3 regions of the Microvirgula aerodenitrificans DSM 15089 genome follow, and region 1 is predicted to be linked to each of the others. Evidence: predicted binding sites of a transcription regulator. Region 1 holds the regulator's gene; each other region holds the start of a gene.

Region 1 (4,140 bases):
ATGCGCGTGCGGCGGCGACCCTCCCGCCCGGTTTCGCCGGCTGCCCGGCCTTTACCGTGTTGCGCGGGCAATTGTTCCGGCCGGCCGGCAGCGGCGAACCGGTGCACTGGTGGCGGCATCAGGGGGAGGCCTGGCCGGCACGGGCGGCCGACAGCCGCTATCTGCACCTGCTCCGGCTCGACTGGCTGTCCCCGGCCCGGGCTGGCCGGGCCGACGTGCAGACCGCCGCCGAGCTGCAGGCGCGGCTGGCGGGCAGGAGAGAGGCGCTGATGGTGGCGGAAATGCAGGCCGTCGGCGATGACGACTGGCAGGAAGTGTCGCGCGGCTTCGTGGTGCCGGCGCACTGGCCGGAGCCCGGCCGGCTGGCCACCCTGATGGCGCGCATCGCGGCGCTGGATGGCGGGGAGAAGGAATGATGAAGCAGCTGCTGATCCTGTGGGCCGGTCAGACCGGGCGCAACCTGCAGCTGGCGCGGGCCGCGGCGGCGGCGGCCAGTGAGGCGGGCGAGGGGGAGATCGACGTGCGGCTGCTGCCGGCGCAGCAGGCCGGCATCGACGATCTGCTGGCCTGTCACGGCCTGATTGTCGCCACGCCGGAAAATTTCGGCTACATGGCCGGCACGCTGAAGGATTTTTTCGATCGCACGTTCTACCCGGCCCAGGGGCGGGTGGAAGGATTGCCGTATGCGATCCTGATCTGTGCCGGCAATGACGGCAGCGGGGCGCGAGTCGCGATCGAACGCATTGCGCGCGGCTATCCGCTGACGCCGGCCTGCGAGCCGCTGATCGTGCATGGGGAGCCCGACCAGGCCGCGCTGGAGCGCGCGGCCGAGGTCGGTGCGACGCTGGCGCTCGGCCTGTCGCTGGGACTGTTCTGAACCGGGTTCAGGTGGTGGCGATCGGCATGCTCTGCTGGCAGCCGCCGACCAGGGTCTTCAGGTTCTCCGGCTGAATCAGCTGGATGTGCTTGTGTTCGACAATGATCCAGCCCTGGGCCTGGAATTTCGACAGCGTGCGGCTGACGGTTTCCAGCTTCAGACCGAGGAAGGAACCGATTTCCTCACGGCTCATGCGCAGGATGAAATCGTTGGCGGCGAAGCCGCGGGCGGAGAAGCGCTGGGACAGGTTGAGCAGGAAGGCGGCCAGACGTTCTTCCGCCTTCATGTTGCCGAGCAGCAGCATGACCGACTGGTCACGGACGATTTCACGGCTCATCAACCGGAAGAAATGATGCTGCAGGGTCGGGATGTCACGACCGAGACTGGTCATGCGCGAGAACGGCAGTTCACAGACCTCGGCATCCTCGAGCGCGATCGCATCACAGCCGTGCAGGCTGCTGGAGACGCCATCCAGGCCCAGCAGCTCGCCGGACATCTGGAAACCGGTGACCTGCTCGCGGCCGTCATGGCTGGAAATGCAGGTCTTGAAAAAGCCGGTCCGGATGGCGAACATGGACTTGAACGCCTCGCCGGCGCGGAACAGGTACTCGCCGCGCTTCAGGCGCCGACTCTGCCGGATCACGGCGTCGAGCTGGCTCATCTCCTCGCGATTGAGTCCGATGGGCAGGCACAATTCGCGAAGACTGCAGTTCGAGCAGGAGATCTTCAGCGTGTGGGCAGTAAGCGGATTGTGTTCGGCCATGATGATCCGTTCAGGTTGTTATCATGCCAGGCTTGACGACTATCAAAGGCGCCCCTGCACGATTCAGGCAAAGTGGTTCACTGCCTGAGAGGTTTATCCATTTATGACGACAGCAATTCACGACAACGTGGCTCCCGCCCAGTTCATTTTCGACCGAGAGTTGATCGAACGCCTCGACGGCAGCGGTCCTCGCTACACCTCGTATCCGACGGCAGACCGTTTTACCACCGAATTCAACGGCGTAGATTATCGCCACTGCCTTGAGCAAAGGCAAATCGGCGCCAGCGCCAAGCCAGTATCATTATACGCTCATATACCGTTCTGTAATACAGTCTGCTACTACTGCGCCTGTAACAAGGTCATTACCAAGGACAAGACGCGTGCGGATACCTATCTGGGTTATCTCGAACGCGAGCTGGCGCTGCATGCCGAAGGGCTGGGGCCGCGCCAGGACCTGATCCAGCTGCACTTCGGCGGCGGCACGCCGACCTTCCTGTCCGACGAGCAGATGCAGCGGCTGATGGACGCGATCCGTCGCCATTTCAACCTGTTGCCCACTGGCGAATACTCGATCGAGATCGATCCGCGCAAGGTCAGCGCCGACACGGTGCGGCTGCTGGCGACCCAGGGCTTCAACCGCATGTCGGTCGGGGTGCAGGATTTTGATCTGCAGGTGCAGAAGGCCGTCAACCGGGTACAGAGTGTCGAGGAGACGCTGACGGTCATCGACGCCGCGCGGTCGTCCGGCTTCAAGTCGGTCAGCCTCGATCTGATCTACGGCCTGCCGCACCAGACCGTCGACTCGGTCCGGCGTACGCTGGAGACGGTGCTCAGCATCCGTCCGGACCGGCTGGCGCTGTACAACTACGCCCACCTGCCGACGGTCTTCATGCCGCAGCGGCGCATCAACGAAGCGGATCTGCCGTCGGCCGAGGTCAAGCTCGACATCCTGCAGATGGCGGTGCAGATGCTGACCGATGCCGGTTACGAATTCATCGGCATGGACCACTTCGCCCTGCCGGACGACGATCTGGCCGTGGCCCTGCGCCAGGGACGGCTGCAACGGAACTTCCAGGGCTACTCGACCCATGCCGACCATGATCTGGTGTCCATCGGGACCTCGGCCATCGGCAAGGTCGGCGCCAGCTATCACCAGAACGCAAAAGACCTCGAACAGTATTATGCGATGCTGGACGAAGGTCGGCTGCCGATCGTCCGCGGTCTGCTGCTGAGTGCCGACGACCTGCTGCGCCGGGCAATCATTCAGGCGCTGATGTGCCGCTTCTCGCTGTCGATGGAAGCGATGGGCGAGGGTTTCGGCATCGACTTCAAGCAGTATTTCGCGCCGGAAATGGCCCGGCTGGCCGAATACGAGGCTGACGGACTGGTCGAGCTGGATGACGAGTGGATCGCCGTGACGCCGCAGGGGCGTTTCCTGATCCGCACCATTGCCATGGTGTTCGACCGCTATCTGCGCGAGAAACAGACCCACGCCCGCTACTCGAAGACGATCTGAGCCGCTGACGCCGTATCAATGGTGTGCGTACAGCTGCCTCAGGTAAATCGCTGTGCTCTGCTGTTCGAACCGGACCGTATTGACCAGGCTGGTGCGCGCAGAGGTCCACATGCCCTGAGCCTGGAAGACCCGGACGTCCTCGTACGGCAGCTTGTGCAGCGTGAACGACTTCCAGAGGTACTCGGGTGAAACGGTTCCCTTGCCGGCCACGACAGTCTTGCCCAGCCGGTTTGCGACAACCTGGGCGACGGAGGACATGCTGTTGCCCTGGCCTGCGTGACACGACCCCAGCAACACGGTGTCCGTGTCGGCGTCGAGCAGCGGGCGGATACGTCTGGCCAGTTGGGGGGCGCGCAACAGCTTGTTTGCGGCGATCGTCACATGGGGTGAGCCATGGATGCCGACTGTCTGTACGCCCGGCCCCTTGTTCCAGACTCTCAGTGACATGTCAAAATCGGGGTTTTTCCGCAGATGTCTGCCCAACCGCCATGCGCCGAAACCGATGGCGCCCAGGACCAGGCTAACCAGACTCGCGGCGACCCCCAGGCCGTAGGATACCCTTCCCAGCGTTGCTGCCTGTCCAGGGCTTGAGCCGGCCAGCAGATTGGAGGCCGCGCCGGTAGCGACGGAGATGATCGCCAGCGCCAGCCCCAGACTGGCCAGTATGGATGCCGTGCCAAAGGTGGCAATGGAGAGGACCAGACTGACCAGGCCGAGGGCGATTCCGGTGTTGGAAATCGCTGAATAACCGGAAGGATCACGATTGTTGACCGGGTCGCCCAGACAGAATGCATAGGGATTGATGCCTCCCGTCCCGAACGGGCTCAATGGGTCCGGTTGCAGGACGCGCTGAATTATCGGGTCGTAGCTGCGTACACCATTACCCACATGGTAGTAATTTTTGTTGCCGACATAGTCTGAAAGCATGCCATGCAGGCCGAGCCGTGGACGCTTTTTCCAGATTCTGACGGCTTGCGCTGCTGC
Region 2 (4,140 bases), on a different contig from region 1:
GCTGGCGTCGGTCGCGTGGACGCGGCCCTCGGTCAGCCGCCACAGCAGAAAGCTGTCGATGGTGCCGAACGCCAGTTCGCCGGCCTCGGCCGCCGCACGGGCGCCGGGCACGGTTTTCAGCAGCCATGCCAGCTTGGTCGCGGAAAAATACGGGTCGAGCAGCAGGCCGGTGCGCTCGGCGATCCTGTCCTCGTGTTCGGCCAGCGCCTCGCAGTCGGCGGCGGTACGCCGGTCCTGCCAGACGATGGCGTTGTGCAGCGGGCGGCCGCTGCGGCGATCCCACAGTACGGTGGTTTCGCGCTGGTTGGTCACGCCGATGGCGGCAATGCGACTGCCGTCCTCCAGTTGCGACAGGGTTTCGCGCACGCAGTGGCGCACATCGTCCCAGATCCGCTCCGGGTCGTGTTCGACCCAGCCTGAGGCCGGATAGATCTGCGGCAGCTCCCGCCCGCTGCTGGCAGCGGCGTGGCCGTCGCGGGTGAAGGCAATGGCACGCGAACTGGTCGTGCCCTGGTCGATGGCCAGCAGGTATTCAGGCATTTTTCGGGCCGCAGGCAGGGATGGGCGAAGGCCCGATCCGGGTGGAGAAATGGACGTCGGTCATTTTATGTCAAACCTCGCCATTGCCGCCGTCTGTCGGTTTTTTCCTGGCGCCCTGTTTCGATTCCGAACCGGAACGCAGGGCAATGGTGCGGATGCTTTCGTTTGCGCACCCCTGTCAATCATGCTAAAAACATGTGATCCAAACGCAACACAAGATCCCAGCCAGATGAATCGCCTGCCGCGTCATGAACAGATCCTGAAGCTGGTACGGGCCAGCGGGTTCATGCCGATCGAGGAACTCGCCCGTCTGCTCGATGTCACGCCGCAAACCATCCGCCGCGACATCAATACCCTGTCCGAAGAAAACCTGCTGCGCCGTTTCCACGGTGGTGCCGCCCTCGGGCCCAGCGTCGAAAACGAGGAATACGCGACCCGCAAGGTCAAGAACCAGGCCGAAAAGACCCGGATCGCCAAGCTGGTCGCCGAGCACGTGCCGGACGACTGTTCGCTGTTCATGAGCATCGGCACCACGATAGAGGCTGTCGCACGCGAGCTGATCATCAATCACCAGCACCTGCGCGTCATCACCAACAACCTGAATATCGCCACCATCATTACCCGCCGCCCCGACTTCGAAGTCATCATTACCGGTGGCGTGGTGCGCAGCAAGGATGGCGGGCTGACCGGCATGGCGCCGGTCGACATGATCGAGCAGTTCAAGGTCGACTACGTGATCATGGGTGCCAACGGCATCGACAACGACGGCACGCTGCTCGACTACGACTATCGCGAAGTCCGCGCGACCAAGGCCATGATGAACAATGCCCGTCAGCGCTTCCTGGTCGTCGACTCGAGCAAGTTCGGCCGCAACGCGATGATGAAGGTATGCCATATCGGCGAGATGAACGCACTGTTCACCGACGACGAGCCGCCGGCCGAGCTGATGCCGCATCTGAACGAGAACAGCGTGCGCCTGTTCGTGGTCGAAGGTCAGCCGGCTCCCGTGCGCGGATAAGTCCCCCGCGCATTGCGGACAGCAGAACGCCGGGCCATGCCCGGCGTTCTGCTGTCCGCTTACAGCACCGGACGGCGCTTGCCCGGCGTGTGCTCGCTGGTTTCCGAACGCACCACCAGCAGCGGCATGTCGGCCTGACGCATGACCGACTCGGCCACACTGCCAAGCATCATGTGCATCAGTCCGCTGCGGCCATGCGTGCCCAGCACCAGCAGATCGGCCGGCACGCTGCGCGCATAGTTCAGCAGCCCGTCGGCGATTTCATCGCCACCACCCCAGCACTCGGCGATGAACAGCGACGGTTCCAGACCGGCGGCGCGAGCCTGCGCAGCGGCCCCTTCCAGCCGCGCCTCGCCGTGACGGTGAGCCAGTTCGGCCAGCTTGGCCTTGTCAGCCAGCACCACTTCTTCCAGTGCCAGTTCGAACAGATTGACGATATGCACCAGGTGCAGTTGCGCACCTGCCAGTTTCGCCACTGCGATGGCCTGTTCGAGCGCTTGCGACGCGTTGTTGCTCTCGTCGATCGACGCAACGATGTGCTGGTACATGAGGACTCCTTGGATTTTCACGATGACTGGACGCCGGCACGGCCCGATGCCCTGTCTCCACATCATTTTCCCATGATGGGGCTGCACCGGCCGCAGGCGAAAACACCTTCTCTCCCCCTGCCGGCCGACCGGGCCCGGCAACCGCTGTCACGGCCGGTTCATTAACGGCAGGGAAACCGATACGTGCGGGAATGATGGCAATGAGGATAACGCAATCCCCCGGCCCGCCGCGACGGCAGCTGTCATATTCGGCAAACGATTTGACGTGAAGCAAGCGCCAACCGTGACTATGCTCAAGTGACCATCGAATCGTTGTCCTCCGGCTTGAGCAGGAAAAGGAGACTGCCATGTTGACCAAGTCCACACTCGCAGCCGTTCTGGCACGGCTGACCGGCCCCGGCTTCCAGGTGAAATGGTGGGACGGTGATGTCCGCCGCTACGGCGGGGACGAGCCTGCGTTCAGCCTGAATTTCCATGCCGAACCGGCCTTCAACGCCGAAGATCCCATGGTATCGCTGGGCGAAGCCTATATGGATGGCGTGCTCGACTTCGATGGTGACTGGGATGCCATGCTGGGGCTGATCAACAGCAACCGGCAGATACTGGACGGCCCGCTGGCGCGGGTGGCCGGTGTGGCACGCACGCTCGACCGGTTGCGGCTGCGGGCGAGGCAGAAGGAAAACATCGCCCATCATTACGATATCGGCAACGATTTCTACCGCATGTGGCTCGATCCGGACATGAACTACTCGTGTGCGTATTTCGCCACAGCGGACATGACGCTGGAGCAGGCACAGCAGGCCAAGATCGACCATATCCTCGCCAAACTGTGTCTGAAACCGGGCGAACGACTGCTGGACGTCGGCTGCGGCTGGGGCGCCCTGCTGATCCGCGCGGCCCAGCGCCACGGCATCTGCGGCGTCGGCCTGACCCTGTCTGCGGAACAGGCCGACGCCGGCCGCGCACGCCTTGCCAAAGCCGGTCTGTCGGACCGGATCGAGATCCGGCAGATGGATTACCTCGACCTGTCCGGTGCCAGCGACCGTTTCGACAAGGCGGTCAGCGTCGGCATGTACGAGCATGTCGGTGAACGGCATGCCGCCCGCTATTTCGCCCGTGTCGCCGATGTGCTCGAACCGGGCGGCCTGTTTCTGCTGCATACCATCGTCGGCCATACCGACGATGGCAACACCAACCGCTGGGTCGAGAAGTACATTTTTCCCGGTGGCGAGATCCCGTACCTGCCGCGGCTGGCCGATACCGCCGCAAAAACCGGCTTCTTCCTGCTGACGCAGGAAAGCCTGCGCCTGCACTACGCCGCCACCCTGGCGCACTGGCGCGCCAATTTCGACCGCCATCTGGACGCAGTCCGTGCCCGTTTCGATGAACGCTTCGTGCGCATGTGGACGCTGTACCTGCGCGGCAGCGAGGCGTCATTCCGTGGTGGCGGGCTGGATCTGGGCCAATTCCTGTTCTCGCGCGGACTGGCCGCACATCCGCCGCGCCATCAGGCGCATCTGTACAACGGCGGGGAGCCGGTGCTGTGGTAGCTCAGGCCACGCCATGGCGACGGAACCACTCCAGCATGCGGCGCCAGCCATCCGTGGCGGCGCTTTCCCGGTAACTGGCCCGATAGTCGGCAAAAAAGGCATGCGGCGCATCGGCATAGATGACGATTTCGCTACCGCTGGCACCGATTTCCGCACGCATGCGCTCGACAGTATCGAGCGGAATCCCGCTGTCGGCCCCGCCATACAGGCCAAGCACCGGCACCCTGAGCCCGGCGCCGATATCGACCGGTTGCTGCGGCGTCAGCGCCGTGTGCTCACCGACCAGCCGGCCATACCAGGCGGCAGCGGCCTTCAGCGTCGGCCGGTGTGCCGCATACAGCCAGGCGATGCGCCCGCCCCAGCAGAACCCGGTAATGGCCGCACGACCGGTATCGCCATGGCTGTGGGCCGCGGCCCAGGCCAGCGCCGCGTCGAGATCGGACAGCACCTGCGCATCCGGCACCCGGCTCACCACCGTGTCCAT
Region 3 (4,140 bases), on a different contig from region 1:
CCCGCTGTCGCGCAGATGCTGGGCAGCGATCGCGGCATTGTTGAAGAAGCAGTAGCCGCCAAAGACGTCGGCCGCGGCATGGTGCCCCGGCGGACGGCACAGCGCGAACGCGGCCCGCTCGCCGGCCAGCAGGCGATCGGCACCGGTCAGGGCGGTCTGCGCCGACCAGTAGGCGGCAGGCCAGGTGCCGGCGGTCACCGGCGTGCCGGCGTCCATGGAGAAATAGCCCAGCTGGCCGTCGATGTCCTGCGGCTCGATCTGGCGGAAGCAGCGCGTCGGCCAGATCAGCGGCAGCGCATCATAGGTGCGGCCGGTTTTCGAGCGCCGGCTTGGCGCGGTCCAGCGCGACCAGAACGTCTCCAGAAAACGCACGTAGTTGTCGCGATGCACCGCCAGGATCGGCGCCTTGCCATGGTCGGTCGGCGCAATGCGCTCGAATCCGGCCCGGTCGACTTCGGCCAGTACCATGTCAGCGCGCGAAGGGTTCTCGAAGCACGGTTTCAGCGTGCCATCCACCAGTTCGGCATTGCCATGCTGAAGGCGATGTTGCTCGGTGTACACAGTCAGCATCGGAAAAAACACTCCCATAGAGAAACGGCCACCCGGCGACGCGTCGGCGGCATGCATTCACCCTACGCCACCCGCAGGCAAAATGTGCTGCCCTGGATCAGGAAGCCGGCCCGACGCAAAAAACCCCGCTCGCGGGCGGGGCCTGTTGCCGGCTGGCCGGTCGACGGGTCAGTCGAACGGATGCGGGCGCGGGGTGTTGTCAGCCGACGGCGGCAGGATCGGCATGTCGATCTTCGGCTGGTCGCCGGTCAGCGTCTTCAGGAAAGCCACGATATTGGCGTTCTCGCTCCTGGTGAACTGCTTGCCGAGCTGCAGCTTGCCCATCGTGTCCACCGCTTCGGACAGCGTGGCCGCCGCGCCGTCGTGGAAGTACGGGTAGGTCAGTTCGACGTTGCGCAGGGTCGGCACCTTGAAGTTGAAGCGGTCGGCATCCTTGCCGGTCACCGCGGCACGGCCGATCGCCGGGTTGTCGGTCTTGTACGGCGTGACCAGCCCCATTTTCTGGAACGAGGCGCCACCGACGGCCGGACCATTGTGGCAGGCCACGCAGCCGCTGTTCTTGAACAGCTGGTAACCGGCCAGTTCCTGGGCGGTCAGCACCTTCTTGTCGCCCTTGAGCCACTTGTCGAAGCGCGAGTTCGGCGTGACCAGCGTTTCCTCGAACACGGCGATCGCGTCGGTGATGCGGTTGATATCGATCTTGTCCGAACCGTACACCCTGGCGAATTCCTGGCGGTACTGCGGGATGGACTGCAGCACGTCGACCGCCAGCGTATGCGTCGACGCCATTTCGCCCGGGTTGGCGATCGGGCCGCCGGCCTGTTCCTGCAGGTTCTTCGCCCGGCCGTCCCAGAACTGCGCCAGGTTCAGGCTGGAGTTCAGCACCGTCGGCGAGTTGATCGGGCCTTTCTGCCAGTTGTGGCCGATCGAGGTCTTCAGGTTGTCCGAACCGCCCATGCTCAGGTTGTGGCAGGAGTTACAGGAGATGAAGCCGGAACGCGACAGCCGCGGATCAAACCACAGCTTCTTGCCCAGTTCGGCCTTGGCCGGCTGCGTCAGCTTGTACGGGGCGATCGGCTGAATCGGCTCGTCCCCTGCTGCGCTGTCTGCCCATACCCAGCCTGCAGTCAGCATCACGCTGGCAATCGCGCCAATCTGAAATAGTTTTTTACTCATTTACGGCCTCCTTGATTCACGACGTCGTACCCAATATCTATTGGCTTATTGCGCCAATAGCTAGTCCATCCGCATAAAATGCTATTGGCTTTCAATATGCACAGTATTGACCGAAATCAACAAGCTCAGGCTATCGACCGGATCAGGCAAACAGCAAAATCAACACGTTGATTACAAAAGAATTTTTTGTTATAAATTTTTTAAATCACTTCGATTAACATTGGCTATCGCCGAATGAAAAAACCGAAACAGCCAATGTTTTACGGCAAATAAACGGCGTTATGCCTGACAGATAAAAAAAAGAATAAATTTGTCCTGACACGCCATTTTTAATTCAATTCTTCATTCTGCAAAACAGAAAAAATTAAATACCTGGCGCATCCGGTCGATAACAGGCACAACGAATCACAGGACGCACCGGACATGACCTCGATTTCCGTCAACCTCAGCAGCTCGGCCTCGTCGACCAGAATGTCGACCGGCGCCACCGACAGCCTCGGCAAGAAGATCGCCGACCTGAAGCAGCAGGTTCAGGATCTGTACAAGCAGGCGCAGGAACTGAAGGACGCGAAGCTGTCGCCGGCAGAGAAAGAGAAGCAGCAGCGCATCATCGAGGCGTCGATCCAGATGCTGCAGGCCGAAATCGCCCGGCTGGAGAAGGAACGTGCCAGCCAGGGCAAGCAGGGCGGCACCGAACCGTCCAGGGACCCCAAGCCCGGCACGGAGGTCAAGACACCGACCGCCAGCGTCGCCAGCCCCTCGAACACCGGCACCCAGGTCGACGACTTCGCCTGAGGAGTGTTGCGGAACAGCAGTCCAGGCGGCGGATCACGTGATCCGCCGCTTTTCGTTTCTGCCCTGCCGTCCGTCACCCGTTGCATCCGCCCCACACCCCGTACAAAAAACACCCCCTCCCGCAAGTGCTTGAACGCAGGCGAAAAACGCGCTGCGGATATCGTCGTCGGCTGGAAAACCGTTATGTCCATGCCTTGTCATGAACAGACAATGACTACTACAATTTGTGCAACAACTATGAAAACAGCAGCACATATTGTGTAAAAACCTGCCTGGCACGGGTTTTCAGCCGACACAAGCGTCCCAGCAAAGGAGCTCCCAACGATGTCTGTCGCATCCACCGCCTCATACCAGTGCATCCGTCGCAACGGCGACGTGGTGCCGTTTGCCCCTGACAAGATTTCCGTCGCCCTGAGCAAGGCTTTCCTGGCCGTGCTCGGCAGCGAAGCCGGCGGCTCCAGCCGCCTGCGCGATGAAGTGGAACACCTGACCGCCACCGTGGTGGCAGCCCTGATCCGCCGCCGCCCGGAAGGCGGCCCGATCCATATCGAAGACATCCAGGACCAGGTTGAACTGGCCCTGATGCGCGCCGGCGAGCAGGAAGTGGCCCGCGCCTACGTGCTGTACCGCGAACGCCGCGCCGCCGAGCGCCGCGCTGCCCGCGAGGCACTGGGCCTGGCCGCCGCCCCCACCCTGCACGTCACCCGTGCCGACGGCAGCCGCGCGCCGCTGGATCTGGACCGGATGGCCACGCTGGTGCATACCGCCTGCATCGGTCTGGAAGCCGATACCGACCCGGCCGCCATCCTTGGCGACACGCTGAAGAACCTGTACGACGGCGTCAGCGAAGCCGAAGTCGGCCGCGCCGTGGTCATGTGCGCCCGGCAGATGATCGAGCGCGACCCGGCCTACGACAAGGTCACCGCCCGCCTGCTGCTGGATTCGATCCGCGGCGAAGTGCTCGGTCGCCATGTGGCGCAGACCGACATGGCCGCGCTGTACGCCGATGCCTTCCCCGGCGCCATCCAGCGCGGCATCCAGGCCGAGCTGCTCGACCCGCGTCTGGGCGAATTCGACCTTGCCCGCCTGGGCCAGGCGCTGAACGCCGACGCCGACCTGCAATTCGGCTATCTCGGCCTGCAGACCCTGTACGACCGCTACTTCCTGCATATCGAAGGCCGCCGCATCGAACTGCCGCAGACCTTCTTCATGCGCGTGGCGATGGGCCTGGCGCTGAACGAAGCCGAACGCAACGACCGCGCGATCGAGTTCTACCGCGTGCTGTCCAGCTTCGACTTCATGAGCTCGACGCCGACACTGTTCAACGCCGGCACCCTGCACAGCCAGCTGTCCAGCTGCTACCTGACCACGCTGGGCGATGATCTGACCGAGATTTTCGACGGCATCAAGGAAAACGCGCTGCTGTCCAAGTACGCCGGCGGCCTCGGCAACGACTGGACCCCGGTGCGCTCGCTCGGCAGCCATATCAAGGGCACCAACGGCAAGAGCCAGGGCGTGGTCCCGTTCCTGAAGGTGGCCAACGACACTGCCGTCGCGGTCAACCAGGGCGGCAAGCGCAAGGGCGCGGTGTGCGCCTAC

The links. The regulator FNR, encoded in region 1, switches genes on or off when oxygen is low (the NO sensors DNR and NnrR bind a similar motif). The targets are predictions, from matches to a motif close to TTGATNNNNATCAA.
Region 2: a site for FNR is predicted at 2,367-2,380, ahead of Q352_RS0105845 (universal stress protein). Genes of this name have one in related genera too.
Region 3: a site for FNR is predicted at 1,853-1,866, ahead of Q352_RS0112360 (cytochrome-c peroxidase). Genes of this name have one in related genera too.

Annotation. Positions count from the first base shown of each region.
Region 1 is NZ_JHVK01000002.1:296,252-300,391, reverse strand. It holds gene Q352_RS19605 (DUF1853 family protein) at 1-416, shown strand, start outside; gene Q352_RS0103190 (flavodoxin family protein) at 413-877, shown strand; gene fnr (fumarate/nitrate reduction transcriptional regulator Fnr) at 885-1,640, opposite strand; gene hemN (oxygen-independent coproporphyrinogen III oxidase) at 1,744-3,156, shown strand; gene Q352_RS0103175 (RHS repeat-associated core domain-containing protein) at 3,172-4,140, opposite strand, start outside.
Region 2 is NZ_JHVK01000004.1:81,621-85,760, forward strand. It holds gene glpK (glycerol kinase GlpK) at 1-540, opposite strand, end outside; gene Q352_RS0105840 (DeoR/GlpR family DNA-binding transcription regulator) at 770-1,558, shown strand; gene Q352_RS0105845 (universal stress protein) at 1,618-2,106, opposite strand; gene Q352_RS0105850 (SAM-dependent methyltransferase) at 2,454-3,656, shown strand; gene Q352_RS0105855 (dienelactone hydrolase family protein) at 3,658-4,140, opposite strand, start outside.
Region 3 is NZ_JHVK01000014.1:19,804-23,943, forward strand. It holds gene Q352_RS0112355 (histone deacetylase family protein) at 1-570, opposite strand, end outside; gene Q352_RS0112360 (cytochrome-c peroxidase) at 739-1,746, opposite strand; gene Q352_RS0112365 (FlxA-like family protein) at 2,170-2,541, shown strand; gene Q352_RS0112370 (ribonucleoside-diphosphate reductase subunit alpha) at 2,866-4,140, shown strand, end outside.